3 regions of the Streptomyces sp. NPDC007346 genome follow, and region 2 is predicted to be linked to each of the others. Evidence: riboswitches for the same ligand, from Rfam matches in the RefSeq annotation. Region 2 holds a riboswitch; each other region holds the start of a gene.
What was found. Region 2 has a riboswitch for cobalamin ahead of AB0917_RS27595 (prenyltransferase/squalene oxidase repeat-containing protein). Riboswitches for the same ligand answer to the same signal wherever they lie in the genome.

Region 1: another riboswitch for cobalamin. It lies ahead of AB0917_RS09305 (CoA-acylating methylmalonate-semialdehyde dehydrogenase); the one in region 2 lies ahead of AB0917_RS27595 (prenyltransferase/squalene oxidase repeat-containing protein).
Region 3: another riboswitch for cobalamin. It lies ahead of AB0917_RS21140 (ABC transporter substrate-binding protein); the one in region 2 lies ahead of AB0917_RS27595 (prenyltransferase/squalene oxidase repeat-containing protein).

Annotation. Positions count from the first base shown of each region.
Region 1 covers NZ_JBEYKR010000021.1:50,617-60,266, forward strand. Annotated here, with positions in the region: gene cobF (precorrin-6A synthase (deacetylating)) at 1-542, opposite strand, end outside; cobalamin riboswitch at 659-838, shown strand; gene AB0917_RS09305 (CoA-acylating methylmalonate-semialdehyde dehydrogenase) at 1,062-2,564, shown strand; gene AB0917_RS09310 (acyl-CoA dehydrogenase family protein) at 2,561-3,715, shown strand; gene AB0917_RS09315 (enoyl-CoA hydratase/isomerase family protein) at 3,712-4,779, shown strand; gene mmsB (3-hydroxyisobutyrate dehydrogenase) at 4,776-5,708, shown strand; gene AB0917_RS09325 (enoyl-CoA hydratase) at 5,789-6,550, shown strand; gene AB0917_RS09330 (short-chain fatty acyl-CoA regulator family protein) at 6,584-8,041, opposite strand; gene AB0917_RS09335 (MmgE/PrpD family protein) at 8,236-9,650, shown strand, end outside.
Region 2 covers NZ_JBEYKR010000139.1:5,590-15,239, reverse strand. Annotated here, with positions in the region: gene AB0917_RS27605 (energy-coupling factor transporter transmembrane component T) at 1-756, opposite strand, end outside; gene AB0917_RS27600 (hypothetical protein) at 764-1,732, opposite strand; gene AB0917_RS27595 (prenyltransferase/squalene oxidase repeat-containing protein) at 1,729-4,551, opposite strand; cobalamin riboswitch at 4,674-4,810, opposite strand; cobalamin riboswitch at 4,914-4,992, shown strand; gene AB0917_RS27590 (prenyltransferase/squalene oxidase repeat-containing protein) at 5,117-6,535, shown strand; gene AB0917_RS27585 (short-chain fatty acyl-CoA regulator family protein) at 6,564-8,060, opposite strand; gene aceA (isocitrate lyase) at 8,433-9,650, shown strand, end outside.
Region 3 covers NZ_JBEYKR010000081.1:20,195-29,844, reverse strand. Annotated here, with positions in the region: gene AB0917_RS21145 (iron chelate uptake ABC transporter family permease subunit) at 1-743, opposite strand, end outside; gene AB0917_RS21140 (ABC transporter substrate-binding protein) at 815-1,858, opposite strand; cobalamin riboswitch at 1,919-2,106, opposite strand; gene AB0917_RS21135 (beta-ketoacyl-[acyl-carrier-protein] synthase family protein) at 2,201-3,424, opposite strand; gene AB0917_RS21130 (acyl carrier protein) at 3,421-3,702, opposite strand; gene AB0917_RS21125 (acyl-CoA dehydrogenase) at 3,812-5,803, opposite strand; gene AB0917_RS21120 (beta-ketoacyl-[acyl-carrier-protein] synthase family protein) at 5,879-7,135, opposite strand; gene AB0917_RS21115 (beta-ketoacyl-ACP synthase 3) at 7,119-8,153, opposite strand; gene AB0917_RS21110 (carbohydrate kinase) at 8,338-9,270, opposite strand; gene AB0917_RS21105 (MFS transporter) at 9,391-9,650, opposite strand, start outside.

The DNA of each region.
Region 1 (9,650 bases), on a different contig from region 2:
CCCTCGGCGAGCCGCCTGCCGGGGGTGATGTGGACGGGGCGGCCGACCTGGTTGAGGGAGGTGCGGTGGCGGGCGGCGAGCGCGGAGACGCTGCTGATCCCGGGGACCACCTCATGGCCGAATTCCACCGTGCCCCGGGCCCGGATGTCCTCCAGGATCGCCAGCGTGCTGTCGTACAGGGACGGGTCGCCCCACACCAGGAAGGCCCCGCACTCCCCCGGCGCCAGCTCCTCGGTGATCAGGCGTTCGCAGATGTCGGCGCGGCGGTGGCGCCAGTCGTGCACCGCCGACGTGTAGCGCCCCCGGTCGCCCTGGGTGCGGTCCCGCCAGGGGTCCTCGGCCTCCACGACCCGGTAGGGGCCGGTGAGGTGCTCGGCCAGGATGTCGCGCCGCAGCCGGGTCAGGGACTCCTTCTCCCGGCCCTTGCCGAGCACGAAGAAGACCTGCGCCCTGCGCATCGCCTTCACCGCGGCGAGGGTCAGGTGGTCGGGGTCGCCGGCTCCCATGCCGATGACGAGGATGTGGCGTGGTGCGTCGCTCATGTCGGCCGATCATGCCAGGAGCGGTGCCGGGAATCGCGCCGGGGGCGAGGTGGGGTGGACTTACTAGGACGTCCAACTATATGTTCGTGAGCAGCGGGGTGGCCGGCGTGGAGCCGGGCACCCTCAAGGCCCGTGGTGTCAGGGAAGCCGGTGCGAATCCGGCGCGGTCCCGCCACTGTGACCGGGGAGTTCGTCCTCGCAGGACACGCCACTGACGGTGCAGGCGCCGTCGGGAAGGCATGAGGACGCGCGCTGATCCGGGAGTCAGGATACCGGCCGCGGGATGTTCCGTGTTTCCACGAGGATGGAGCAGACACGCATGGCACCGGTCCGCACCCACGGCCCCGCAGGCCCGTCCCGGCGAGCGGTTCTCCCCGCCCCCTGACGGCCCCCGCCCTTCGCGTCCCCGACGGCAGGCCCTTCCGCGACCACGCGCACCCGACCGGTGCGTGTGCCGGTGGGAGCTGTGCGCCATCCCCGGTTCTCTCCTGACGATCTCACCGACGAGAGCAGGCTTCCATGGTCCGCGAACTCACCCATTTCATCGGCGGCAAGCACACACCCGGCACCTCGGGCACCTACGGCGACGTCTACGACCCCAACACCGGCCGCATCCAGGCCCGGGTGCCGCTGGCCGGCCGGTCCGAGACCGAGGCGGCCATCGCCGACGCCGCCGAGGCCCAGCTCGAATGGGGCGAGTGGAACCCGCAGCGCCGGGCCCGCGTCCTGCTGCGCTTCCTCCAGCTGGTCGAGAAGGAGAAGGACTCCCTGGCCCGGCTGCTCTCCTCCGAGCACGGCAAGACCGTGGCCGACGCGCACGGCGACATCGCGCGCGGGCTGGACGTGGTGGAGTTCGCCGCCGGTGTCCCGCACCTGCTGAAGGGCGAGTTCAGCGACAACGCGGGCTCCGGGATCGACGTCCACTCGCTGCGCCGGCCGCTGGGAGTGGTGGCGGGCATCACCCCGTTCAACTTCCCGGCGATGATCCCCCTGTGGAAGGCCGCACCCGCTCTGGCCTGCGGAAACGCCTTCATCCTCAAGCCCTCGGAGCGGGACCCGTCGGTGCCGCTGCGGCTGGCCGAACTCTTCCTGGAGGCGGGGCTGCCGCCCGGGGTCCTCAATGTCGTCAACGGCGGCAAGGAGGCCGTGGACACCCTGCTGGAGGACCCGCGCGTCAAGGCGCTCGGCTTCGTCGGCTCGACGCCGATCGCCGCGCACATCTACGCCACGGCCGCCGCCCACGGCAAGCGGGCGCAGTGTTTCGGCGGGGCGAAGAACCACATGATCGTGATGCCGGACGCCGACCTGGACCAGGCGGTGGACGCGCTGATCGGCGCCGGTTACGGCTCGGCGGGTGAGCGGTGCATGGCGATCTCGGTCGCCGTCCCGGTCGGTGAGGACACCGCCGACGCGCTGGTGGCCAAGCTCACCGAGCGGATCGCCGAGCTGCGGATCGGCCGCTCGGACGACCCCGACGCCGACTTCGGGCCGCTGGTGGGGCGCGACGCGGTGGACCGGGTGCGCGGCTATGTCGACCTCGGCGTCGAGGAGGGTGCCGAACTGGTCGTCGACGGGCGGGACTTCACGCTGGAGGGCCATGAGGAGGGGTTCTTCGCGGGCGCCACGCTCTTCGACCGGGTCACCCCGGACATGCGGGTCTACCAGGAGGAGATCTTCGGCCCGGTCGTCTGTGTGGTCCGCGCGGCGGACTACGAGGAGGCGCTGCGGCTGCCCTCGGAGCACCCGTACGGCAACGGCGTCGCCCTCTTCACCCGGGACGGCGACATCGCGCGCGACTTCACCCGGCGGGTCGACACCGGCATGGTCGGCGTCAACGTGCCGATCCCGGTCCCGGTGGCGTACCACACCTTCGGCGGCTGGAAGCGGTCCGGCTTCGGCGACCTCAACCAGCACGGACCGGACGCCATCCGCTTCTACACCCGTACCAAGACCGTCACTTCGCGCTGGCCCGCCTCCGGGATCCGGGACGGCGCGAGCTTCACGATTCCGACCATGGGGTGACCGCCGTGACCACCCTGCTCAGCGACGACCAGCTCGCGGTCGTCGAGACGACACTCGACTTCGCCCAGGAGCACCTGACCCCGCACGCCGTGGCCTGGGACCAGGACAAGCACTTCCCCGTCGACGTCCTGCGGAAGGCGGCGGGGCTCGGCCTGGGAGGCGTGTACGTACGGGAGGATGTGGGCGGCTCGGAGCTGTCCCGCTCGGACGGGGTCCTCGTCTTCGAGGCCCTGGCCACCGGCTGCCCGTCCGTGGCGGCCTATCTCTCCATCCACAACATGGTCGCCTGGATGGTCGACCGGTACGGCTCCGAGGACCAGCGCGTCCGGTACCTGCCGGAGCTCTGCACCATGGAGCAGCTGGGCAGTTACTGCCTGACCGAACCGGGCGCCGGCTCCGACGCCGCCGCGCTGCGCACCCGTGCGGTGCGCGACGGCGACCACTACGTCCTGACGGGCACCAAGCAGTTCATCTCCGGGGCGGGCGCCACGCACCTCTACATCGTGCTGGCCCGCACCGGCGAGGACGGGCCCGGCGGGATCTCCGCGTTCCTCGTCGAACGGGACGATGCGGGACTCTCGTTCGGGGCCAACGAGAAGAAGATGGGGTGGAACGCGCAGCCCACCCGGCAGGTCGTGCTGGACGGGGTCCGCGTCCCGGCCGACCGGCTCCTGGGCGCCGAGGGCGAGGGCTTCCGCATCGCGATGAACGGTCTCAACGGCGGCCGGCTCGGCATCGCCGCCTGCTCGTTGGGCGGGGCGCAGAGCGCGCTGGACCGTTCCCTGGCCCATCTCGCGGACCGGGAGGCGTTCGGCGGCCGGCTGCTGGACTCCCAGGCGCTCCAGTTCCGGCTGGCCGACATGGCGACCGAACTGGCCGCCGCCCGCGCCCTGTTGCGGCAGGCCGCCGAGGCGCTGGACCGGAAGGTGGGCGGGGCACCGGAGTTGTGCGCGATGGCCAAGCGCTTCGCCACCGACACCGGCTACTCGGTGGCGGACCGGGCGCTCCAACTCCACGGCGGCTACGGCTATCTGGCCGAGTACGGCATCGAGAAGATCGTGCGGGACCTGCGGGTCCACCAGATCCTGGAAGGGACCAACGAGATCATGCGCGTGATTGTGGCCCGGAGCCTGACGGGAGCCCTGCGATGAGCGAGGAGCTCGTGCTCGCCCGCACCGAGGGGCGTACGGGGGTGCTGACCCTGAACCGGCCGAGGGCGCTCAACGCCCTCACCCACCCGATGGTGGAGACGATCGCGGCGGCCCTGGAGCGGTGGGAGCACGACCCCGAGGTGGGAGCCGTCGTCATCACCGGGGCCGGGGAGCGCGGCCTGTGCGCGGGCGGCGACATCCGGTCCATCTACGAGGACGCCCGCGCGGGCGGCAGGGCGTCGGCCGCGTTCTGGCGCGACGAGTACCGGCTCAACGCCGCGATCGCCCGCTATCCGAAGCCGTACGTGGCGGTCATGGACGGCATCGTGATGGGCGGCGGAGTCGGCGTCTCGGCGCACGGCAGTGTCCGGATCGTCACCGAGCGGTCCAAGGTGGCCATGCCGGAGACCGGGATCGGTTTCGTGCCGGATGTCGGCGGCACGTATCTGCTGGCGCTGGCCCCCGGCGAGCTGGGCACCCATCTCGCTCTGACGGGTGCGGTGGTGGGGGCCCGGGACGCCCTGCTGTGCGGGCTGGCCGACCACTTCGTACCGGTGGACGACCTGCCCGCGTTCCTCGCCGGGCTGCGGACCGAGCCGCCGGCCTCCGTGCTGGGCCGCCACGTCCAGGAGCCGCCTGCGGGGGTACTGGAGGCCGACCGCGCCTGGATCGACCACTGTTACGCGGCCGACACGGTCGAGGAGATCGTGGAGCGGCTGCTCGCCTCCGGCGCCCCGGCGGCCGGTGAGGCGGCCGAGGCGATCCTCGGGCGCTCGCCCACCGCGCTCAAGGTCACCCTCGCCGCGCTCCGCCGGGCGCGCGAACTCGGTCCGCTGGAGCGGGTGCTGGAGCAGGAGTACCGCGTCTCGTACGCGGCCCTGGCCTCCCCCGACCTGGTGGAGGGCATCCGGGCCCAGGTGATCGACAAGGACCGGACACCTCGTTGGTCGCCCGGCACGCTCGTGGAGGTCACCGACGCGGACGTGGCCCGCTACTTCGCTCCGACCGGCGACGAGGGGCTCTCCCTCGCCGCGGACGACTCACCGCAGGAGGTGCCCTGGTGACCACCACCACGACCGTCGCGTTCATCGGCCTGGGCCACATGGGCGGCCCGATGGCCGCCAACCTGGTGCGGGCCGGGCACCGGGTGCTCGGCCACGACCTGGTGGAAACCTGTCTGGCGACCGCCGTGGCGAGCGGGGTGGAGCGGGCGGGGTCCGCCGCCGACGCCGCCGCGGTGGCCGATGTGGTGATCACCATGCTGCCCGCCGGACGCCATGTCCTCTCGCTCTACGGGGAGCAGGGGCTGCTCGCGGCGGCCCGCCCGGGGACCCTGTTCGTCGACTGCTCGACCATCGACGTGGCCGACTCCCGCGCCGCCCACGCGGCGGCCGCGGCGGCCGGTCACCGCTCGCTGGACGCCCCGGTCTCCGGCGGGGTGGTGGGCGCGGAGGCGGGCACGCTGACCTTCATGGCCGGGGGCGAGGAGTCCGCGTTCGCGCGGGCCGAGCCGCTGCTGTCCGTGATGGGCAAAAAGGCGGTGCACTGCGGGGCGGGCGGTGCCGGGCAGGCGGCGAAGATCTGCAACAACATGATCCTCGGCGTCTCCATGATCGCCGTCAGCGAGGCGTTCGTGCTCGCCGAGAGCCTCGGCCTCTCCGACCAGGCCCTGTACGACGTGGCGTCGGCGGCCTCCGGCCAGTGCTGGGCGCTCACCGTCAACTGCCCCGTCCCCGGCCCGGTCCCCACCAGCCCGGCCAACCGCGACTACCGCCCCGGCTTCGCCGCACCGCTGATGGCGAAGGACCTCTCCCTGGCCGCCAACGCCCTGCGCGCGGGCGGCATCGATGCCGAACTGGGTCTGCGTGCGGCCGAGTTGTACGCACGGTTCGCCGAGGGCGCCGGGGCGGACCAGGACTTCTCGGGAATCGTCCGCGCCATCCGGGCGGCTTCACCGAGCACCACCGATACGCAGAAGGGCGCCACCACGTGAGCGAGAACAGTGAGACCGAGAACGGCTCGGGCAAGAGCGGCGGGAACGAGAGCGCGTCCACCCCGGGCCCCTACGAAACCATCCTGGTCGAGCGCCGGGGCCGTACCGCCCTGCTCACCCTGAACCGGCCCAAGGCGCTCAACGCGCTGAGCCTGGACGTCATGCGCGAGACCGTCGAGGCGACCGAGGCGCTGGACCGGGACCCGGACGTCGGCTGCATCGTCATCACCGGCAGCGGGGCGAAGGCGTTCGCGGCGGGGGCGGACATCAAGGAGATGCAGCCGCAGAGCTACATGGACATGTACCTCAGCGACTGGTTCACCGCCTGGGACCGGCTCGGTCAGCTCCGTACGCCGACGATCGCCGCCGTACGGGGCTACGCCCTGGGCGGCGGCTGCGAGTTGGCCATGCTGTGCGATCTGGTGATCGCCTCGGACACGGCCGTCTTCGGGCAGCCGGAGATCCGGCTCGGGGTGATCCCCGGCATCGGCGGCTCCCAGCGGCTGACCCGGGCGGTCGGCAAGGCCAAGGCGATGGACCTCTGCCTGACCGGCCGGAACATGGACGCCGAGGAGGCCGAGCGGGCCGGTCTCGTCTCCCGGATCGTCCCGGACGCGGACCTGCTGGCGGAGGCGCTCGCGGTCGCGGACACCGTCTCCGGCATGTCGGCGCCCGTCGCGATGATGGCGAAGGAGGCGGTGAACCGCGCCTTCGAGACCACCCTCGCCGAGGGCGTCCGCTTCGAACGCCGCCTGTTCCACGCGGTGTTCGCGACGGCCGACCAGAAGGAGGGCATGAAGGCGTTCACCGAGAAGCGGCCCGCGGAGTTCACGCACCGCTGACCTCCGTGAGCGCGGTCCACCCGCCGCGGGCCACTACGAGGGGCGCTCGTCCGGCGCGGCCGAGCCGTCGGCGACCACCGGATACGGCACATGGGTGCGCCGGTCGGGGTCGACGGCCAGCCGGCCCCCGGCCGGAGGCCGGGCCCGCTGGGCGCAGTCCCGCCGTTCGCAGATCCGGCAGCCGAGCCCGATGGGTGTCGCGGAGCCGGGCGCGTCCAGGGCCATGCCCTCGGCGTACACCAGGCGGTGGGCGTGGCGCAGTTCGCAGCCGAGCGCGACGGCGAAGTCGGCCCTGGGCGCGCGGTGCCCGAATCCGCCGCGCGTCACGGTCCTGGCCACCCAGAAGTACCGCTTGCCGTCCGGCATTTCGGCGACCTGGGTGAGGATGCGGCCGGGCGCGGAGAACGCTTCGTAGACCGTCCAGAGCGGGCAGGTGCCGCCGAGCCGGGAGAAGTGGAAGTCGCTGGCGGACTGCCGTTTGGAGATGTTGCCCGCCCGGTCGACACGCAGGAACGAGAAGGGCACGCCCCGGCCGCCGGGGCGCTGGAGGGTGCTGAGGCGGTGGCAGACCGTCTCGAAGCCGACGCCGAAGCGGGCCTGGAGGAGTTCGATGTCGTAGCGCAGCTCCTCGGCGGCGCGGTGGAAGGCGGCGTACGGCATGAGCAGGGCGCCGGCGAAGTAGTTGGCGAGGCCGATGCGGGCCAGACCGGCGGCCTGCCCGGAGGCGAGTTCACCGCCGGCGACCAGGGTGTCGAGCAGCGATCCGTGCTCCAGCAGGGCGAGTTGGGTGGCCAGCTGGAAGGCGCGCTGGGCCTCGTTGAGCCGGGGCGAGATCAGCAGGAGGCCGCTGTCGGGGTCGAACCGGCGGGCGTCGGCGGCCCGTTCGGGGGCGGTCACCACGACGGTGATGCCGTGGCGGGCGGCGAGGCGTTCCCTGAGCGCGTCGGCGGTACGGCCCGCCGAGCCCGCGCCGAGGTCCGTCGCGGTACGTTCGGCCACCGCGTCGAGTGCGCCGAAGTGGTTGTGGTGGGCGTAGAAGAAGTCCCGTACCTCGTCGTGAGGTTCGGCGGTGAGCAGACTCTCGCCGTCCTGCGGCGGGGCGAGGGCGGCGACCCGTTCGGCGGCCTCCCGGTAGCGGTGGTGCAGGGCGACCAGGGCGCGGGCCACCTCCGGGTGGTCGCGGGCCACGTCGGCCGCCTCCTCCAGGGGGACCGGGGCCCCGCACGCCTCGTCGCCGAGGGCGGCGCGCAGGTCGGTGGCGAGCCGTTCCTCGTCGGCCTCGGAGAAGAACTCCGGGTCGACGCCGAAGACCTCCGCGATCCGCAGCAGCACCGGGGCGGTCAGCGGCCGGCGGCTGTGCTCGATCTGGTTGAGGTAGCTGGTGGACAGGCCGAGCGCGCGGGCCAGCTCCACCTGGTTCATCCCGTGCTCGCGGCGCAGCCGCCGCAGCTTGGCGTGGGCGTAGATCTTGCGTCCGGCAGGCCGTCCCATGGATCGCAGCCCCTCTCCCCCGCCCGGGTCCTGTGCGGTGACGTCTGCTGCGAAAGTAGCATCCGCATCTTTCGCAGGATTCGCAGTTTCGCAGCTCAGCGGGGTACGGATTGTGCACAGTGGACCGGTCGCACCGGGGGCCGTGGCGGGGAATGCTCCTCTCGTACCGCACCGCCACCGCCGCGAGGAGCCCCGTGATCGACCACCACGTCCGCGTCCACCCCAGCGCCGACCGGCTGCCCCGTCAGGAGCAGCTCGCCTGGAAGCTGGCGGCCGTCGCCACCGGCACCCAGGACGCCCCCGAGCTCGACCCGCAGGCGGCCGCGATGGCCGTCAACCGGGTCGTCGACAACGCCTCCGTCGCCGTGGCGTCGCTGCTGCGCCGCCCGGTCGCCGTCGCCCGCAGCCAGGCACTGGCCCACCCCGGCGCCCCGGGCGCGGCCCTCTTCGGCGCCTCCCCCGGTGTGCGGGTCTCCCCCGAGTGGGCGGCCTGGGCCAACGGCACGGCCGTACGGGAGCTGGACTTCCACGACACGTTCCTGGCGGCGGACTACTCGCACCCGGGCGACAACATCCCGCCGCTGCTCGCCGTGGCCCAGCACACCGGGCGCGACGGCGCCGAGCTGCTGCGCGGGATCGTCGCCGCGTACGAGATCCATGTGGCGCTGGTGCGGGCCATCTGCCTGCACGAGCACCGCATCGACCATGTGGCCCACCTGAGCGCCGCCACCGCGTGCGGGCTCGGCGCGCTGCTGGGGCTGGACACGGAGACCACGTACCAGGCGGTCCAGCAGGCCGTGCACACGACGACGGCGACCCGGCAGTCCCGCAAGGGTGAGATCTCCAGCTGGAAGGCGTTCGCCCCGGCGTTCGCGGGCAAGGCGGCGATCGAGGCGGTGGACCGGGCGATGCGCGGCGAGGGGTCGCCCTCGCCGGTCTACGAGGGGGAGGACGGGTTCCTCGCCCGGATGCTGGACGGCCCGGACGCGGCGTACACGGTGGGGCTGCCGGAGCCGGGCGAGGCGCGGCGCGCGATCCTGGACACGTACACGAAGGAGCACTCCGCCGAGTACCAGGCGCAGGCGGTGATCGATCTGGCGCGGCGGCTGCGGGAGCGGACGGGCCCGACGGAGAAGATCCGCTCGATCGTCCTGCACACCAGCCACCACACCCACCAGGTGATCGGCTCCGGTTCGGGCGACCCGCAGAAGTACGACCCGACGGCGAGCCGGGAGACGCTGGACCACTCGGTGCCGTACATCTTCGCGGTGGCGCTGGAGGACGGCAGTTGGCACCACGAGCGGTCCTACGCCCCCGAGCGGGCGCAGCGGCCGGGGACGGTCGAGCTGTGGCAGCGGATCTCCACGGTGGAGGACTCGGAGTGGACCCGGCGCTACCACGACCCGGACCCCGAGCGGCGGGCCTTCGGCGGCCGGGCGGTGGTGACGCTGGTGGACGGCACGGTGATCGAGGACGAGCTGGCGGTGGCCGACGCGCACCCGGCGGGGGCCCGCCCGTTCGACCGTAGGGGGTACACCGCCAAGTTCCGCACACTGACGGAGGGCATCGTCGCCGCCGGGGACCAGGACCGGTTCCTGGCGGCGGCCGA
Region 2 (9,650 bases):
GCGCGAGCCGCGCGTCGCCGAACCGGCCCGCCCGTAACCGCGCGAGTCCATCGCCGCGGCCAGCCGCAACGACCGCTCCAGCGCGTCCTCCAGCACGGGTACGACGATGCCCCGCAGCGCCTTGAGCCCCTTGTTGCGCCCGGCCCGCAGCCGGCGGGCGCGCGCCACCCGCTGGACGCTCTGCACCAGTTGCGGGGCCACGCTGATCGATACGGTGACGGCGACGCCGAGTTCGTACAGCGCGCCCGGCAGCACCCGTAGCGCCCGCTTCGGGTTGGCGAGGGTGTTCGCCGCGCCGATGCAGCAGAGCATGCAGGCGAGCCGGAGCCCGTCCGTGGCGGCCGACAGCAGCGCCTCCAGGGAGACCGGGCCGCCGAGCTGGATGCCCGCGTACCAGTCGGGCGTGGGAATGCGCGGGAGGGAGAAGAGGTGGTGGTCGGTCGGCCTCATCCCGGTGGCGAAGACCGCCCGGAAGACCACCCGGATCGCCACGACCGTCAGCGCCAGATAGAGGTAGTACTTGAAACCGCGCGCCCACGGGGCCTCGGTGCGCCGCATGGTGATGACGTAGCCGAGCACCGCGAGGACCAGGAAGAGCAGCAGCGGGTTGTTGGTCCGGCTGACGGCGGTGGCCAGCGCGAGCGCCCAGATCCACCAGGCGAGCGGATGCAGGGTGCGCGGGAGCCGCCTGCCGCCGGTGTCCGGCCCGGGGGCCGGCACCGGCGTGCCGGGTTTCACCGCGGCGGTACGGATCACGCGGGCGCTACTCCGCACGGCGGCGGCGCTTCGCGGCGAACACGGCCGCGCCGCCGATCACCGCCACGAGTCCGGCCGTCGCCGCGACGGGCACCACCGAACCCGAGTCGTGCTCGGCGTCGGGCGCCGGCGCGGCGTCCACCACCTTCGCCGTACCGCCCGGCGCCGCCACCGCCTCACCGGGCGTCGCGGAGGCGGAGGCGGACGCGGAGTCGCTGGGGGAGGGGGACACGGAAGCGGACGGGGACACGGAAGCGGACGGGGCCGGGGAGGCGTCGGCGGACGCCGGAGGGGACGGGGCGGGCGCCCGCGACGGGGCCGCGGGGGGCGGCGGCGGAGCCTGGCCGCCCCCGACCGGCTGCCGGGTCGTCGTCGCCGGAGCGGGCTCCGGCTTCGGGGCCGGTGCCGGATCTCCGCCCGTGGGGCGCGTGTTGTGGGCGCGCAGCTGGTTCGGCGTGAGCGTCGGGCGCCCTTCCGTACCCCCGATGTTCGTCCCGCCGAAGATCCACAGATCCACGCTGCCCGGCCGGGGCTTGTAGCTCATGGCGCCGAGCTGGCTGTACTCCCAGGTGTTCTCCCCGGGGTTCGCGTGCCAGTACGACCAGTAGGCGGAGGCGGGCGGGGTGAGGACGCAGTCGTCCTGCTGGGGCGTCGGGTACTGCTTGCCGCCCTGATGGCCGCTGTAGCCGATCCGGCAGATGAACGCCGGCCCGTCGTGGCCGGTGCCGGTGGTCTGCCAGCCGCCCTGGTTGAGCAGCTCGTAGCCCGTGGTCGGCGTCGTACCGCAGGAGCGGTAGACGGGGCCGCCCCAGTGGCTGAAGTCGACGGCCAGGACCACGCCCGAAGAGGTCGTGCACCGGCCGATCGGCTGCGGGGCGGCCGCCGCCGGAAAGGCGGCGGGCGCGAGGAGCGCCGCGCCCGCCAGACCCAGTGCGGCCAGGGCGTGGCCGACGGTCCGGCGGAAGCGGGACCTCACAGCTCACCGCCCATGGCCGTACGGCGCCTGCGGGCGGCCACGACCGCGCCCCAGCCCGCCAGGACGAGTACGGCGGCCGCCGCCGCGAGGCCGAGCGTCTGCGCACCGGTTGCGGCGAGGCCGCCACCGCCACCGCCACCGCCGCTGCCACCGCCGGCGCCCGGACCGTCCGTGTTCACGATGCCCGGCCCGCCCGCGGAGCCTGTGCCGTCCCCGGGTGTGACGATCACCGGGGCGGAGGAGGAGGGCAGCGGATTGGGCGTCGTACCGTCCAGGCTGCGGGCCAGCACACCGAACGAGACGCCGGTCGAACCGCCCACCGCCTGCGTCGAGGCCCGCAGGTCGGAGCCCCGCTGCCCCTCCTCGGCCACGTTGAAGCCGCCGTCCGCGTTCTGCTGCGAAGCGAGGAACTTCAGCGCCTTCGCGATCTGCGCGCCGTACTTCCCGGCGTCCAGGGACAGGCCCTGCACGGCGAGCGCCGCCGAGTTCACGGAGTTGCCCGAGGCGCCGGGGAAGCCGCCGTTCGGCAGCTGCTGAGCGGCGAGCCAGGCCAGCGCCCGGTCCACGGCGGCCGTGTGCGTGTCGCCGGGCACCAGGTCCAGCGTCATCGCCGCCATCGCGGTGGAGTCCACGTCCGTGTCGCCCGTCGGCGGGATCAGGCTCGGCCAGGCGCCCGACTCGGCGTCCTGGAGCCCCGAGAGATAGGTGACGGGGGCCTCGGCGGCCTTCTCCTGGCCCGCCCGCACCTGGGCCATGACGCCGAGGGACTGGTCGAAGACGGACCGCGCGTAGGTGTACGCCCCCTTGTCGGCACAGCTGGTGTCCGGCGCGGTGCTCCTCGCGGCACAGACGGCGTCGGCCAGACCGGCGATCAGGTCCTTGCCGCCGAAGTCGCGAGGGTCGCGGTCGACCACCTGGGCGAGCAGGGCCGCCTTGCCCATCGAGCCGCCCATGGCGTACTCGGTGCCGACCTTGGTCCAGTCGTGCACCGTACGGCTTTCGCCGTCCTTGCCGCCCCCGTCGAGGAAGTCGACGACCGTGCGCAGCGCGTTGTCGTCGTGCCCGGTCGCGGCCAGCGCGAAGGCGCCGTCGATGGTGAGGCCGAAGTCGGCCCGCCCGGTGGGCCCGCCCGCCGTGTAGTAGCGGCCCTGGTGGAGGTTGGCGGGGCTGGTGAGGTAGGCGACGCCCTTCTTCAGGTCCGGGCCGTCACCGGGCGGCGTCGTCGGGGGCGTCGTCGGCGGGGTGGTGGGAGGCGTGGTGGGCGGTGTGGTCGGGGGAGTGGTCGGCGGGTCGGTGGGCTCGGGCACCTTCGTGGTCAGGGTGACCAGGCTGGTGGAGCTGCCCGCCAGCACGGCCGGTGCCGTCGCGTACAGGGCGGCGTCGGTGGCGTCCTCGTCGAACCCGAAGCCGCCGTCGGCCAGTTGCTCCCGCGAGAGCCACCAGACCGCCGAGTCGGCCGCGCGGACCTCACCGAGCGCGCGCAGCGCCTGCGTGGCGTAGGCGGTGGCCGCGACGGAGCCGGTGGTGGCGCCGTTGTACGGGGGGAACGCGCCGCTCTTGAGCTGCGCCTTCTTCAGGTACGCGAGCGCCTTGGCGACGGTGGCGTCGTGGCCGCCCGCCTCGTCCAGCACCAGGGCGACGAGGCCGGTGGTCATCGGGTCGCCGTCGCAATACTCGCCGGGCCTGATCAGGATGCTGGTCACCGAGCCGTCCTGGCAGACCAGTCGGGTCAGCCGGTCCACCGAATCGGCCGGCGGCACGACCCCGCCGCGCAGCAGCGCCAGCACGGCCAGCGCCTGTACGTCGCCGTACATGGCGCCCCGGAAGTCGCCCTTCGCCGTGCACCCCGGGGCGGGGCCGGTCACGCAGACGTTCTTCTCCAGGTCCCCGAGCAGGTCGTGCCCGCCGAAGTCGCGCGGGTCCTTCTCCGTGATCTCCGCGAGCAGGGCCAGCCGGGCGGCGGCATGGGCGTCGGGCGCCTCGTCGGGGCCCGCCGCGTAGGCGTACTCGTCGGTGGAGGAGGCGAGTTTGGCCACCACCTTGTCCAGGGCCGGGCTCGCGCCGTCGGCGGCGGCGAGTGCGTACGCGGCCTCGGTGGTGAGGAAGTGGTTCGGGGCCCCGGAGCCCTCGTCCACCACCTGGGTGCCGTCGTGGAGTTGGCTCGTCACCCAGCGGGCGGCCGCCGGTACGTCGATCTTTCCGGCCGGGACGCCCGGGTCGGTCGGGTCAGGCGACGGGCCGGGTGTGACGCCGCCGCCCGCGCGGACGTCGTCGGGGGTGAAGGTGGGCCGGCCGGTGGAGCCGCCGATGTCCGTGCCGCCGAACACCCATGCGTCCACATCGCCCGCCTTGGGCCGGCGGTTCATGGCGCCGAGCGGGCTGTAGGACCAGCTCTCCTGGCCGGGCGAGGCGATCCAGTACGACCAGTAGGCGGTGGCCTGCGGGGTCAGGACGCAGTCCTCGGTCTCCGGAGTCGGGTACTGCGTACCGGAGTTGAAGGCGCCGGAGCCGATGCGGCAGATGAAGCCGTCACCGTCGTGCTGGGTGCCCTCGGTGGTGAACCCGCCGTCGCGCAGGAGTTCGTACCCGGTGGTCGGGGTGGTGTCGCAGCCGCGCACCACACCTCCGCCGAACGGCCCGAAGTCGACCGCGACGACGGCGCCATGGGTGGCCGTGCACTCCTCGATCGGGTCGGCCGCCGCCGGAGCGGCACCGGTGACGAAGGCCACGCTCGCGGCGAAGGTCACCGCTGCCGCCGAGAACAGCGAGAGGAGTCTCCTGCCGGCTGTGCTCCGGTCATGTTGCTGTGCGGTCCCCACCACGGCCCCTCGTGTCGTCCGGGCGGGCCATGCGTGGCAGAAGGCCCCTTTCGGCCACGGCCCTCAAGGGGCCGCCCGCAGAGGGCTGTTCGAACCACGCCGTAGTCCGCGACGGCGTTTCTCGCTGAAATTCCTGGCCCCAGGCATTCCGGCTCGCCCGCGCGGTGGCGGGCCTACGGTTGCGGGTCAGCGCCGGATTTCGACCGGCTTCCCCTGGAGCTGAGTGCTTATCAGGCGGATTGGAACACGCTCTCGAAGAGGCCGTCAAGGTGGTTTGCGTCTCGTTGCCTCCCGGCCGACCCCGCACCCCTGCCGTCCCTGGCGCGCCCCTGCCGCCTCGGGTAGCGTCCTGGCCTGCCACGAGGGGGAACCCGGTGCGAATCCGGGGCTGACGCGCAGCGGTGTGGGACGGCAGGGGGCCGCTCCCGAGCCCGAATGCCCTGTTGGCAGCCGTATCCAGCGAAGCCGTACCCACGCGTCCGGGCGTCGGCCACCCACCCTCGCCCCCGGTGTGCACCCCAGGGGCCGGGCGGTGCCGCACGCCCCTCATCACAGGAGCAGGCACATGCCCCGTTCTGTCACCTCCCGCGCCTCCCGCCGTCTGGCCCTCGTGGTGCCCGCCGCCCTGGGGGCCTTCGTCCTCACGGCGCTTCCCGCCGCCGCGACGTCCACCCCCGCCCAGATCGCCATCTCGAAGACCAACGGGGTGGCCTACCTCAAGTCCCTTCAGGCCGCGGACGGTTCGTACGCCGGCTCCGGGCTCTCCAACGAGTGGGCCTTCAGCGCGTTCGCCGCCGCCGGAACGGCCGCCGTGGACGTGACACCCGGCGGCGACGCCACGAAGAACGCGCGCACCGTCTACCGCAACCTCCTGGCCACCCCCGGCTGGCCCTCCGCCACCCCCGTCGTCACCGACTACCAGCGCGGCACGCTCAACGCGTACGCCGCCGGGATCGACCCCGCCCGGGTCTCCGCCTCGCGCAACCTGATCGCCGACATCTACGGCTACTGGCAGAACGCGGAGGCCGGCTACTTCGGCCCGTCCGGCAACTACAACGGGACGGTCTTCGCCGCACTCGCGCTGGGCGGCGCCAGAACCCAGGCGGGCGCCCAGCGCGTACCGCAGGAGCTCGTCGACAAGATCGTCGCCCGGGTCCGGGCCAACCAGCACGACGACGGCGGCTGGACCTACAGCAAGGCCGAGGGCAACCCGACCGAGCTGGCCAAGCCGGGCGACATCGACATGACGGGCGCCTCCATGGCCGCGCTCTGCGTCTCCGGCGTCCCGAACACCGACCCCGACATCCTCCAGGCCAAGGCGTTCCTCAAGAGCAAGCTGGTCAACTCCTCCGGCGCCTTCAGCGCCCTGTACGGCGTCAACTCCAGCTCCAACGGCTGGGCCGTCTCCGGCCTCAACGCCTGCGGCATCGACCCGCAGACCGGCGACTTCCTCACCCCGCTGGGCCGGACCCCGGTCGACTTCCTGATCGCCCAGCAGTTCAACCCCGGCGGCGGCTTCAAGTACCAGCCCTCGGACACCTCCCCGTCCGCCTACTCCTCCACCGACGCCCTGCGCGCCGTCGCCGGGGGCGGCTTCACCGCCGCACCGCCCACCCCGGTCACCTCGGGGGCGCCCACCTGGGTCGCGCAGAGCGGCTTCACCTCCGGTACGGCGACGAAGCTGGCGCTCACCGTGGACGACGGCACCGGCACCCTGAAGGTCTGCTCCGTCGCCTTCACCCCCACGGGCACCACGACCGACCTCGGCACCGTCCTGGCCGCCGCGTCGACCACGTCCACCCCGGCCGGCTGCGTCACCTCCGTGGTCCCCGCCACCGGGACGGGCGCCATCACCTCGCTCAACGGCAAGGCCAACACCGGCTCGGCGACGTGGAAGGTCTCGGTCGACGGCTCGGCGTTCGCCGGGGCGACGCGCGACAAGGTGATCGGCGTCGGCGACACGATCGCGCTGCGCTTCTCCTGACCCCCGGTCCGGTGGAGGGGGCGGGTCCTCAGGCGGGCGGCGCCCCCTTCACCGGGTACGGCACGAACGTGCTGCTGTTCTCGTCGACGGCCAGCGGCTGCCCCAGCGGCGGCACCGCGCGCTGCGGGCAGTCCAGCCGCTCGCAGATCCGGCACCCCATCCCGATCGGCGTCGCCGCCGAGGCGTTGTCCAGGTCGAGCCCGTCGGAGTAGACGAGCCGCCCGGCGTGCCGGATCTCGCAGCCGAGCCCGATCGCGAACGTCTTGCCCGGCTCGCCCCACCCGCCCCGGTGGCGCGTCACGGCCCGCGCGGTCCACAGATGGCGCTGCCCGTCGGGCATGGCCGCGATCTGCACATGGATACGGCCCGGGGCGGCGAACGCCTCGTACACGTTCCACAGTGGGCAGGTGCCGCCCGCGCGGGAGAAGTGGAACCCGGTCGCGGACTGCCGCTTCGACATGTTCCCGGCCCGGTCGACCCGGACGAAGGAGAACGGCACCCCGCGCAGCCGGGGCCGCTGGAGCGTGGAGAGCCGGTGGCAGACCGTCTCGTGACCGAGCCCGAAATGGTCGGTGAGGCGCTCGATGTCGTACCGGACCTCCTCCGCCGCCGTATGGAAGGCGCGGTACGGGAGGATCAGCGCGCCCGCGAAGTAGTTGGCCACCCCGATCCTCGCCAGCGGCCAGGTCGCCGACCCCTCGTCGTAGTCCTCCGAGGCCAGCCGCGAGATCTCCCCGCCGTATTCGAGCAGCGCCAGCTGGGTGGCCATCCGGAACGCCTGCTGCCCGGGGCGGAGCCGGCTGGAGAGGTGCAGCACCCGGGCGTCCGGGTCGTAGTGGTGCAGCCTGCCCGTGTCTGGGCCAGGGGAAGCGGGGCCGGCGGGCCGTCGTGCCGGACGCCGGCCCGCGGGGGTGCCCCCGGGCCGGCCCCGCCGGTCGTCGGTGGTGGCCAGCCGGATGCCGTGGTGCTCGGTGAGCCGGGCCGCGAGCGCGGTCACGACCTCGCCGGGGCGCACCCCGATCTCCGCCGCCAGCTCCTCCGCCGCCAGGTCCGCCTCGTGCAGGTAGTTCTGCCGCCGGTAGAAGAACTCGCGGATCTCCTCGTGCGGGGAGCGCGGCAGGTCGAGACCGCCGCCGCCACGCAGCTCGGCCGCCTCCGCGAGCCGTCCGGCCAGCGCCTGGTTGCGCCGCCCGAGGTCGAGCAGGACGGACGCGACCCCCGGCAGCCGGGAGGCCAGCTCGGACAGCTCGGCGGCCGAGACGCGCGCCGTGCCGACCTCGTCGGCCAGCGCCTCGCGCAGATCCGCCAGCACCCGGGTGGTGTCCCGCTCCGAGAAGAAGCCGGGGTCGACCCCGAACGCCTCGGTCAGCCGCAGCAGCACCGGCACCGTCAAGGGGCGCGAGTCATGCTCCATCTGGTTGAGGTAGCTCGGCGAGATCGCCAGTATCCGGGCCAGCTCCGCCTGGCTCAGCCCGCGCTCCTCGCGCAGCCTGCGCAGCCGCGCACCCGCGTAGGTCTTGCTCATACCGGAGCCCTTCGCGCCGTCGTCGACATGGTGGCAACCCTAGCCGCGACACGGCCGTCGAGAGCCTTCGCAACCTTGGCAAAGCGCACGGAAAGATTGGCAGAACTTGGCACACGTCTCTGGTTGATGGCACTCAGTGCCACTCCCAGAGTTGTTCCTGCGGCCCACCGGACACCGGCTCCGGACTGGGGTACCGAGCACGATTTCATGCCCTGACGTCGTACTCCTCGGGATCCCGGACCGGTTCGCCGGGCGCATTGCTCACCGTTCCACCTCGGAGGTCCGGTGGGCCGCACCCAGGAGCCGCGTCACTCGGTGACGTGGCTTAGCACCCTTCACACGATCGACCCACACGACTTCGGGAGTGACGCCATGGCGCAGGCAAGGACGACGGCGGAAGAGCTGGCGCGGCGGTGGGCGAGCGACCCCCGCTGGAAGGGCATCGAGCGCACCTACGGCGCCGAGGACGTGGTCCGGCTCTCCGGCAGCGTCCGCGAGGAGCACACCCTGGCCCGGCGCGGCGCCGAGCGGCTCTGGCGCCAGCTGCACGAGCAGGGCTACATCCACGCGCTCGGCGCCCTGACCGGCGGCCAGGCCGTCCAGCAGGTCAAGGTAGGCCTCCAGGCCGTCTACCTCTCCGGCTGGCAGGTCGCCGCCGACGCCAACCTGGCCGGCCACACCTACCCCGACCAGAGCCTCTACCCGGCCAACTCGGTGCCGAGCGTGGTCCGCCGGATCAACAACGCCCTGCTGCGCGCCGACCAGATCGCCACCGCCGAGGGCGCCGGAGACACCACCGACTACCTGGCCCCGATCGTCGCCGACGCCGAGGCGGGCTTCGGCGGACCGCTCAACGCCTTCGAGCTGACCAAGGCGATGATCGAGGCCGGTGCGGCCGGCATCCACTACGAGGACCAGCTCGCCTCCGAGAAGAAGTGCGGTCACCTCGGCGGCAAGGTCCTCGTCCCCACCGCCCAGCATGTGCGCACCCTCAACGCGGCCCGCCTCGCCGCCGACATCGCGGACGTCCCGACGCTGATCGTGGCCCGCACCGACGCACTCGCCGCCAACCTCATCACCAGCGACGTGGACGAGCGCGACGCGCGGTTCGTCACGGGGGAGCGGACCGCCGAGGGCTTCTACCGGGTGCAGAACGGCATGGCGCCGGTCATCTCGCGCGGCCTCGCCTACGCCCCGTACGCCGACCTCATCTGGGTCGAGACCGGCACCCCCGACCTCGCCCAGGCCCGTGAGTTCGCCGAGGCGATCCACGCCGAGCACCCGGACCGGATGCTCGCGTACAACTGCTCGCCCTCCTTCAACTGGCGGGCCGCGCTGGACGACGACCAGATCGCCAAGTTCCAGCGGGAGCTGGGCGCGATGGGCTACCGCTTCCAGTTCATCACCCTGGCCGGTTTCCACTCCCTCAACCACGCCATGTTCGACCTGGCGCGCGGCTACGCCGAGCAGGGCATGACCGCCTATGTCGACCTCCAGGAGCGGGAGTTCGCCGCCCAGGAGCAGGGCTTCACCGCGGTCAGGCACCAGCGCGAGGTCGGCACCGGCTACTTCGACCAGGTCTCCACCGCC
Region 3 (9,650 bases), on a different contig from region 2:
AGCAGCACGATCCGGGTGCGGGCGACGTCGACGCCGAGCGCCGCGGCGGCGTCCTGCCCGAAGGCGAAGGCATCGAGCGTACGGGCGTGGGCCAGGCAGACGGTCAGGCAGACGGCGAGGACGGCGGTGCACAGGGCCACCTCGCTCCAGCCGACCCCGCTGAGCGAGCCGAGCAGCCAGAACAGCACCCCGCGGGTCTGCTCGGCGTCGGCGGAGGTCATCACGACGAAGGAGGTCAGGGCGGAGAAGAGCTGCATCGCGGCGACACCGGAGAGCACCACCCGGTCGGTGGTGGAGCCGAGGGTGTGGCTGAGCAGCAGCACCAGGGCGAACGAGCAGATGGCCCCGACGAAGGCCCCGGCCGACAGCGACACCGCTCCCCCGCCGACGCCCAGGACGACCACCACGACCGCCCCGGTGGAGGCCCCGGAGGAGACGCCGAGGACGAACGGGTCGGCGAGCGGGTTGCGCAGCAGGGACTGCATCACCGTGCCGCACACCGCGAGCCCGGCGCCGCACACGGCGGCGAGCAGGGTGCGGGGCATGCGCAGGTTCCAGATGATGCCGTCCCGGATCGGGCTCAGCTCCGAGGTGCCGAAGCCCAGGTGGGAGGCGACGGCGGACCAGACGTCGGGGACGGAGATCCGGGCGGGCCCGATCGTGACGGCGACCGCGACGGAGAGCAGCAGGAGCAGGAGACCGCCGATCCAGAGCAGCGCCGCGAGCGGGCCGCCGCTCCACACCGGGCCCGGCGCCACCCGTGGCGCGGGCGCCTTCGGGTCCACGGCCTCCCGCACCGCCCCCTTGCCGCCGCTCACCCCGTGGGCCCGAAGGTGCGCAGAGCGGCGGCGACGCTCTCCAGGCCCTCGACCGTCCGGATGGTGGGGTTCATGGCCTGGCCGCTGAGCAGCACGTACCGGCGGTTCCTGACGGCGTCCATGGTCCTGGTGACCGGGTTGGACTCCAGGAACTCGATCTTCTTCTCGGCGCTCTCGGCGGTCTGCGTCGTGCGGGTCAGGTCTCCGATGACCAGGACGTCGGGGTTGCGGTCGGCGACGGTCTCCCAGCTGATCTGGGGCCATTCGTCGTGGGTGTCGTCGAAGACGTTCTTCGCGCCGAGCTCCCGGGTGATGACACCGGGGGCGCCGCAGCAGCCCGCGAGGTAGGGGGCCTTGGAGTCGGAGAACCAGTAGAGGAGGGAGGTGTCCGACGCGTCGACGCCGTCGGTGGCCTTCTCCACGCGTGCCTGAAGCTTCTTCACCAGGGCGTCGCCGCGCTCGGGGACGCCGAACACCTGGGACAGTTCGCGGACTTCGGTGTAGACGCTGTCCATGGTGAGGGGTGCGGTACGGGCTCCGTCACCGCCGCCGCTGTTGTCCTTGCCGATGCAGTCGGCGGGCGAGATGTAGGTGGGGACGCCCAGCTTCTCGAACTGTTCGCGGGGGGCGACACCGCCCTTGGCGAGAGTGGAGGCGAAGGAGGCGGTGACGAGGTCGGGCTCCTTGTCGAGGACCTTCTCCGAGGAGGGCCGGTTCTCGGAGATGCGCTCGACGCTCCCGTCGGCCTTCTCCAGGCCCTTCATGACCGGGTCGGTCCAGGTGGCGGTGGCCGCGAGCCGGTCGGCGAGGCCGAGCGAGAGGAGGATCTCCGTCGATCCCTGGTCGACGGAGACGGCTCGCTGGGGCGGCGCCTTCACGGTGACGGTGCGCCCGCAGTTCTCGAGGGTGAGCGGGAAGCCGTCGGCCTGGCCGCCGCCGTCGGCGGACGACGTGGTGGACCCGCCGCCGCAGGCGGTGAGCAGGACGGCGCCCGCCGCGAGCAGGGCGGCGGTGCGTATCGGAGCAGGCGTGGACAGCACGGAGGACCTCGGTGTCTCTGGGCCCAGCCGCGGAGCCCGTCGTACGGTTCCCGTGCCCCGGTGCGGGGCGCGGGTGCCAGCAGGTCTTCGGACTCGGGTTCGTCCGGGCGGGACGCCTTCCCGGAGCACGTCCGTGCTCCAGTGGCCGTGGCCCCGCCCGTCCCCCTCACCGCTGCGCGTCAGTTCCGGTCTCGCACCGGATTCCCTGACCCCGTCGCTGGGGTTCGACTGGCCCCGGCAAGCTATCACGGCTCTTCGTGCAGCTCAGAGCCGGTACGCGGACCGGTCCGCGCGGGCCGGTGCGGCGCGGGATCGTCCCGCCGCACCGGCCCGGCCGCCCCTTTACGGAGCCTCCAGGGCGATCACCGCGTTCTGTCCGCCGAACCCGAAGGAGTGGCTGACGGCCCGCCGTACGGGCAGTTCGCGCGGGATCTTGGTGACGCAGTCGATGGTGAACCCGGGGTCGGGGGCGTCCAGGTTCGCGATCGGCGGGACGATGCCGTGCTGGAGGGTCAGGACGGTCAGCCCCGCCTCGATCGCGCCGGCCGCCCCCATGCAGTGGCCCAGTACGCCCTTGGGGGCGGTGACGGGCGGCCGGTGCGGGTAGGCCCGGCTGATGAGGGCGGCTTCCGTCGCGTCGTTCAGGGGGGTCGAGGTCCCGTGCGCGTTGACGTGGTCGACGTCTTCGGCCCGCCAGCCCGCGTCGGCCAGCGCCGCGTCGACGGCGGCCTGTGCGACCTGCCCGGAGGGGTGCGGGCTGGTGGGGTGGTGGGCGTCGGTCGTGGCGCCGGCGCCGGCCAGCAGCGCCCGGGGGGCCGCTCCCCTGGCACGGGCGTCGGCGGCCCGCTCCAGGACCATGATCGCGGCGCCTTCGCCCATGACGAGTCCGGCCCGGTCGGCGGCGAAGGGGCGGCAGAGGCGGGCGGGGTCCCCGTCCCCCGGTGCCGCCGCGCCCGAGCGGGCGAAGCCGGTCATGGCGATGGGGAAGACGGTCGACTCGGTGGCTCCGGCGATCGCGATGTCGCACCGGCCCAGCGCCAGCATGTCGCGGGCCACGGAGAGGGCGGTCACCCCGGAGGAACAGGCCGTGCACGGTGCCAGGCTGGGGCCCGTGGCCTTCATCTGGATGGCGATCTCGGCCGCGGGCATGCTCGGGATGGTGAGCAGGATGCCCGAGGGCGAGGTGGCCTCGGGGCCGCGCCGCTCCAGGGCGACGGCCTGATCGGTGAGTCCGGCGGATCCTCCGCTGCTGGTGCCGACGACGACGGCGACGCGGGCGCCGTCCCAGCGGGCGGGGTCGAGCCCTGCGTCGGTCACCGCCTCCCGTGCGGCGAGGACGGCGAGCTTCACGTACCGGCCCATGCGGAAGGCGGTGCGGCCGCCCACCGCGTCGTCCAGGTCGATGCCGGAGACCGTGCAGGCGAAGTCGACGGCGCAGCCGTGCAGTTCGGGGACGGTGCGCGCGAAGGACTCCCCGCGGCGGACCCCGTCCCAGGTGGTGTCGGTGGTGTGGCCGGCCGGGGTGATCATCCCCAGGCCGGTGACGGCGATGGCGGGTCGGTTCATCGGGTGTTGCTCACCGGCACCGCACTGCCCGCCGCCTCGCCGCCGACGGCCGCGTCGATGAACGCGGAGATGTCGGCCAGCGTGGCGTCCTTGTAGAGCTTCTCGGAGTCGGCGGTGATGCCCAGGGTCTCCTTGATGATGACGGCGAACTCCGCGACCGCCAGGGAGTCCATCTCCAGGCTGTCCATCGTGGAGTCCGGCAGGATTTCGACTACGGGCACCTTGAACGTCGCGGTCAGCACCTCGGTGATCTTCGGGTGGATGGTCTGGGTCTTCACGGTGTTTCCTCTCATCGGCGGCTCATCGGCAGCTCGTCGGCGACTTGATGAAGGGCGGGTGGTCGAACGCGACCCCACCGCCCGATGTAACTGGATGACGATCCTCCGGTTACGCCTTGGGGCGAACCGATTCGTCTACGCTCACCTGCGGCTTCTCGAACCATCGGGAGAGCATCGATGTGGTTCCCCAGTACGCCAGCAGCACTCCGCGGGTACCGAGCGCCGCCACCTTCTCGCGCAGCGGACGGCGCTTGCTGCCACAGGCGGGCCGGCGGAATCCCGCCGTGCGGCCCCGGTGCCACGGCCCTTCCGGGTCGTCGTAGGCGTCCGCGTAGCCGGGGCCCGCGATCGGCCAGTCCGACATCAGGCGCTCCGGCAGCGCGAACGACTTCACCAGGTCGGGGGCGTGCCGGGCCACGGTCGCGATGAGCCGCTCCACCGCGTCGGGCAGCAAGGTGACCTGTTCGGCGGTCAGCCGTCCGGCCGCCAGCAGGTCACCGCTGTTGCGGGCGACCCACTGGAGGGCGAAGAGCCGGTGGAGTTCGGTCAGGCGCTCGCGGGCCGGCCCCTCGGGCAGGGAGGCCGCGGCCTGCTCGTACGCCTCGCTCGCCTGCCGGTAGCCGTACGCCTCCACCCCGCGCAGCGCGGGACCCGACGCCGCGTTCCACCGGCCGAGCGGGTCGCCGGCCGGGGCGGCCCTCATCCGCTCCCGGGCGCGGTCGAACCAGATGTCCTCCACCGCGGCGAGCAGCCGGCCCAGGAAGCGGGGGTCGTCCAGCTCGCCGGGCCGCCCGTCCTCCTCGTCCTCGCGGACCGTGACGCTGAACAGCATCTCGGCGGCGGCCTTGGCGTGTACGGCGAGGTTGTCGCCCTCGGCGGTGATCGCGCCTTCGATGCCGGTGAACAGCTCGGTCATGCCGTTGTTCTCCAGCAGCCCCTGCGCCCCGCACCGCTCCCGGCACTCGACGATGACGCCGCGCGCCTGCCAGGTGATCCACCCCTTGGCGACGGCGACCAGGCGCTCCGCCTCGTTCCGGTCGGGTTCGGGGGCGGACTCCCAGCGGTCCAGCGCCCTGCGGTGCAGCAGGCTCATGGCGAAGACGGTGGCCATCGCCCCGGCCAGCGGGCCGTGGTGGGAGCGGTGCTCGTAGACCGGCATCCGCTGGGGGGCCCGCGGCCCGGAGACCAGCCGGTGGCCCGCGTAGCGGACGGCGATGGCGAGGCTGACCCGGGCGGAGCCGACCGCGCAGGCGCTCATCGAGAGCTTGCCGGGGGTGACCCGCCCGATGGAGAGCAGGAACCGCCTGCGCTTGCTGGCCAGTTCGCTGGTGAACCGCCCGTCCTGACCGACCCGCCCCTGGTCCCCCGCGAGCAGTGCCTCGCGCGGGACGAAGTACCGGTCGAAGGAGGTCAGGCAGTGGTCGACCGGGGAGCCCATCCGGGCGGGCAGCCGCCGTACCCGTACGCCGGGCAGGGCGCTGACCTCGTCGGTGAGCGGGGCGAGGAAGAGGAAGACCCCGTGGTCCGTGCCGTCGGCGACGAGCCGGGCGGCCACCACGCCGGTCTTGGGGCCCCCGGCGGGGCTGGTGTTGGGCATGAACTTCTGGGCTCCGGCGTGCGGGGTGTGCAGGACGAAGCCGTCGCGTTCGGGGTCGTACGTCGCGGTGGTCTCGACGGCCGCCGCGTCGTTGCCGTGCGCCACCTCCGTACAGAGGAAGGTGCCGATGGACCGCAGCTCCAGGAAGTCCGAGAGGTCGCGCGGTGTGCGCGGGTCGTGGTCGAGGAGGCTGCCGAGGAAGAGGTTGTAGTGGATGCCGGCGACGGTGGTCAGCGACGGGTCGACCGGGCCGAGCCATTCGTGCAGGGCGGCCAGTGCGCGGGGGTCGGCGGCCAGCCTGGCGCCGCAGTCGAGCGTGTCGTTGAGGATGCGGAGCCGGTGGTAGGCGAGGTCGAGCCGTTCGTCGGGGGTGCCGCCACCGGAACGCCGAAACGGTTCTGTCGTGAGCAGCCGACGCCAGAACGCGTGCTCCTGGCGGAAGTTGTCGCCGTAGAGCACTCGGGTGAGCAGAGCGTCCGTGGAGGGCAGGGATGGTTCATGCATGGATACGGTCACGACAGAGTAACGATCAAGGAACGGTGAGGACACCCCTCACCGTTCCCGAACAGCCCTGCGGGGTCAGGTGCGTTGGAAGGCGAGCGCCACGTTGTGCCCGCCGAAGCCGAAGGAGTGGCTCACCGCCCGCTCGACCCGCTGGTGGCGGGGCTCCTTCACCACGCAGTCGAGCGGGAAGGCGTCGGGGAGGGAGTCCAGATTGGCGATCGGCGGGATGAGGGAACGTTCCAGCGTCAGGACGGTGGCGACCGCCTCGATCGCGCCCGCCGCCGCGAGGGTGTGTCCGACGACGCCCTTGGGCGCGGTGACCGGCGGGCGGTGCGGGAAGAGCCGGGAGATGAGGGCGGTCTCCATGGCGTCGTTGAGGGGGGTGGAGGTGCCGTGGGCGTTGATGTGGTCGACATCGCCCGGCGCCCAGCCCGCCCGGTCCAGGGCCTCCTGCACCGCGCGCTGGGCACCGCGCCCGTCGGGGGCCGGGGCGGTGGGGTGGTGGGCGTCGGTGCTGGAGCCGGCCCCGGTGAGCAGGGCGCGTGCCCGTCCGCCCCGGGCGCGGGCCGACTCCTCGCGCTCCAGGACGAGCATGGCGGCGCCCTCGCCGATCACGAAGCCGTCCCGGTCGGCGGCGAACGGCCGGGAGGCGCCCGCCGGGTCGGCGGTACGGGTGGAGAGCGCGCCCATCCGGGCGAACGCGGTCACCACCAGGGGCGTCAGCACCGACTCTGCGCCCCCTGCCACCACCACGTCGCAGGAGCCGCCGAGCAGCAGGTCGCGGGCGACGGCGACGGCGGTGGCCCCGGAGGCGCAGGCGGTGGCGGGGGCGAGGCTCGGACCGCCCGCCTTCAGGGCGATGGCGACCTCGCCCGCCGCCGCGTTGGGGATCATCATGGTGACGAGCAGCGGGGAGACCGCCGCGGGCCCCGACGCCGCCAGCTTCGCGGCGTTGTCCACGAGGACGGAGACGCCCCCGACGCCGACGCCGAGCACCACGCCGACCCGGTGGCCGTCCCACACCGCCGGGTCGAGACCGGCGTCGGCGACGGCCTGCCGGGCCGCGACGACGGCCAGCTTCACGAACCGGGCCATCCGCCACACCGAGCGGCCGCCCACCGCCTCGTCCAGGTCGATCGAGTCGGCCGGACAGGCGAAGTCGACCGGGAGACCGGCCAGTTCATCGCATCGCCGGGCGGTGGAGCGCCCGGAGCACAGCCCTTCCCAGAAGCTGTGCTCGTCAGCCCCCGCGGGCGTCACCAGGCCGACCCCCGTCACCGCGACGGCGGCGCCTGCGCCGGCTCCGGCGCCCTGATCAGCGGAGTGCGACATGCTGTGTTCCTTCCGTAGAATCCGTGGAAATGGTCTGCGGGGTCCCCGGCCATCGAAGTGCCGCCGAACCCCAGGTCAATCCGCCCCCGAACGCGGTCAGCAGCACCCGGTCCCCGCCGTGCAGCAGCCCCCGGCCCGCCGCGTCGGCCAGGGCGAGGGGGATGGAGGCGGCGCCGGTGTTGCCGACCCGCTCCAGATGGGTGACGCAGCGCCGCGGCCCGATACCGACCCGGTCCGCGACCGCGCGCAGGATCCGGGCGTTGGCCTGGTGCGGCACGAAGTGGTCGACCTCGGCCGGGTCCCAGCCCACCCGCGCCAGCAGCACGCGGCAGGAGTCGGTCATCCGCTCGACGGCGTGCTGGTAGACGGTCGCGCCCCGCATACGGAAGTACGCGTCGCCCGGTGCGGGCGGTCTCCCGCCGGACCGGGCGCGGGCACCGCCGCCGGGGACGGTGATCAGGTCGTGGCCGGTGCCGTCGCTGCCCAGGTCGAAGGCGAGCAGCTCCCCGGGGTCACCGGTCCGCCCGGCCGCCACCAGGGCCGCGCCCGCCCCGTCGCCGAAGACGACACCGGCCGAGCGGTCGGCGGGGTCGAGCCAGGTGGAGTAGACGTCGGCGCCGACCAGCAGGACGCGCCCGTAGAGCCCCGAGGCGATCAGCCCGTGGCACAGGGCGAGCCCGTAGACGAAGCCGCTGCACACGGCGGCGATGTCCAGCGCCGGTACGGTGCCGAGCCCGAGCCGGGCCGCGAGGGCGGGCGCGGTGCCGGGGCAGAGGTGGTCGGGGGTGGCGGTGGCGAGGACCACCGCCTCGACGGGTCCGGCCGCCGGGGAGCCCGCGAGCAGCCGGGAGGCCGCCTCGTAGGCGAGGTCACCGGTGGCGGCCCCGGGCGCGGCACGGTGCCGGCTGCCGATGCCGGTGCGGCGGCGGACCCAGGCGTCGTCGACGCCCCAGTCGGCGGGGAGCAGGTCGTTGCCGACCGGCTCCCCCGGCACCCAGCCCGCCACGCTCTCCAGCACGGCCGTGCGTCCGCCGTCTCCCGGTAAGCCGCGTCCCCGCGCCCGCGGCCCCGCCCCGCTGTCCGCTGTCCCTGTACTCGCCACCTGTCGCCCCGATCCCGTTGTCATACTGCGGCCGGTTGACGAACGGCGGGACGCCTGGCGAGGGTGCGTTCGACTGGGCCGAACGGGTCATGACGGCTTGTCAGTTACCGGCGAGCGCCGTCCCGAGCTCCGATGCGTCGGGCGGGTTGGCCCCGGCCCGGGAGACGGTCACGGCGGCGGAGGCCACCGCATGGCGCAGTACGTCGGTGAGGGTGTCCCGGTCCACGGCGTGCAGCCGCTCCCGCGCCCCGGCGCCGAGGAGGCCGTGCGCGGCGAGGGCGTGGAGGGCCCCCGACATGAAGGCGTCGCCCGCGCCGACGGTGTCCACGACGTCGACGGGCGCGGCCTCCACCGTGATGGGCCCGCCGGGCAGGAGGGCCAGGGCCCCGTCACCGCCCCGGGTGACGAGGACGACGGCGGGCCCGTGCTCCAGCCAGCGCGCCGCGACCTTCTCCGCCTCCTGTCCCGGGTACAGCCACTCCAGGTCCTCGTCGCTCGCCTTGACCAGGTCGCTCAGAGCGACGCACTCCTCGACCCGGGCCACGGCCGCCGCGTGGTCGCCCATGAGGGCGGGCCGCACGTTGGGGTCGTAGCTGACGGTCGCGGTGGTCCGGGCGCCCCGCACGATGTCCAGCACGGTGGCCGCCCCCGGCTCCACCACCGCGCCGATCGACCCGGTGTGCACATGGCCCGGGGCGGGTTCGACGGCGACCGGGGCGAGGGTCCAGGCGATGTCGAAGGCGTACGAGGCCCGCCCGGCCCCGTCCAGGGTGACGACGGCCGACGGGGTGGGGGCGGGGGTGCCGTCGGTGCGGACGGTGACTCCGGCGGAGGCCAGGTGGTCCGCGATGAGCCGCCCGTTCCCGTCGGGGCCGAGCTGGGTGAGGAGGGTGGTGCGGTGGCCGAGGCGGGCCAGGCCGTAGGCGACGTTGGCGGGGCTGCCGCCGGGGTGGGCCCTGTCCTCCCGGTCCGGCAGCCGGACGATGTCGGCGACGCATTCACCGACGACCAGCAGTTCGCTGTGGTCGAGCATGGGGGTGGATCTCCTCAACTGCTGTGACGTGGGTGTCCTCGAGTCCTCCGCACCCATTGAGCCCGATCCTGCCCCTCGGGCGGAAGCCACCCGGGGCGTCGGTCACCGTCCGGTCGCCGTTCAGGCGTCGATACGGCCGAAACGGGCGGGGGCCGGTGGCGGCGCCGTGGCCGCCACGCTGTCCGGGCGGGGTTTCGCGGGGGCTGCCCGGCGGACCCAGAGCAGGGCGACGGCCAGCACGACGGCGGCGGCCAGCAGCCAGGGCAGCGGGCCGAGCGGCAGGGTCCCGGCGGCCAGTCCGGCACCGGCGGCGACGAGTTGCAGGGCCAGCGACTGGACGGAGAGGGCGGTGGCGCGGCCGGCGGCGTCGACCCGGTGGT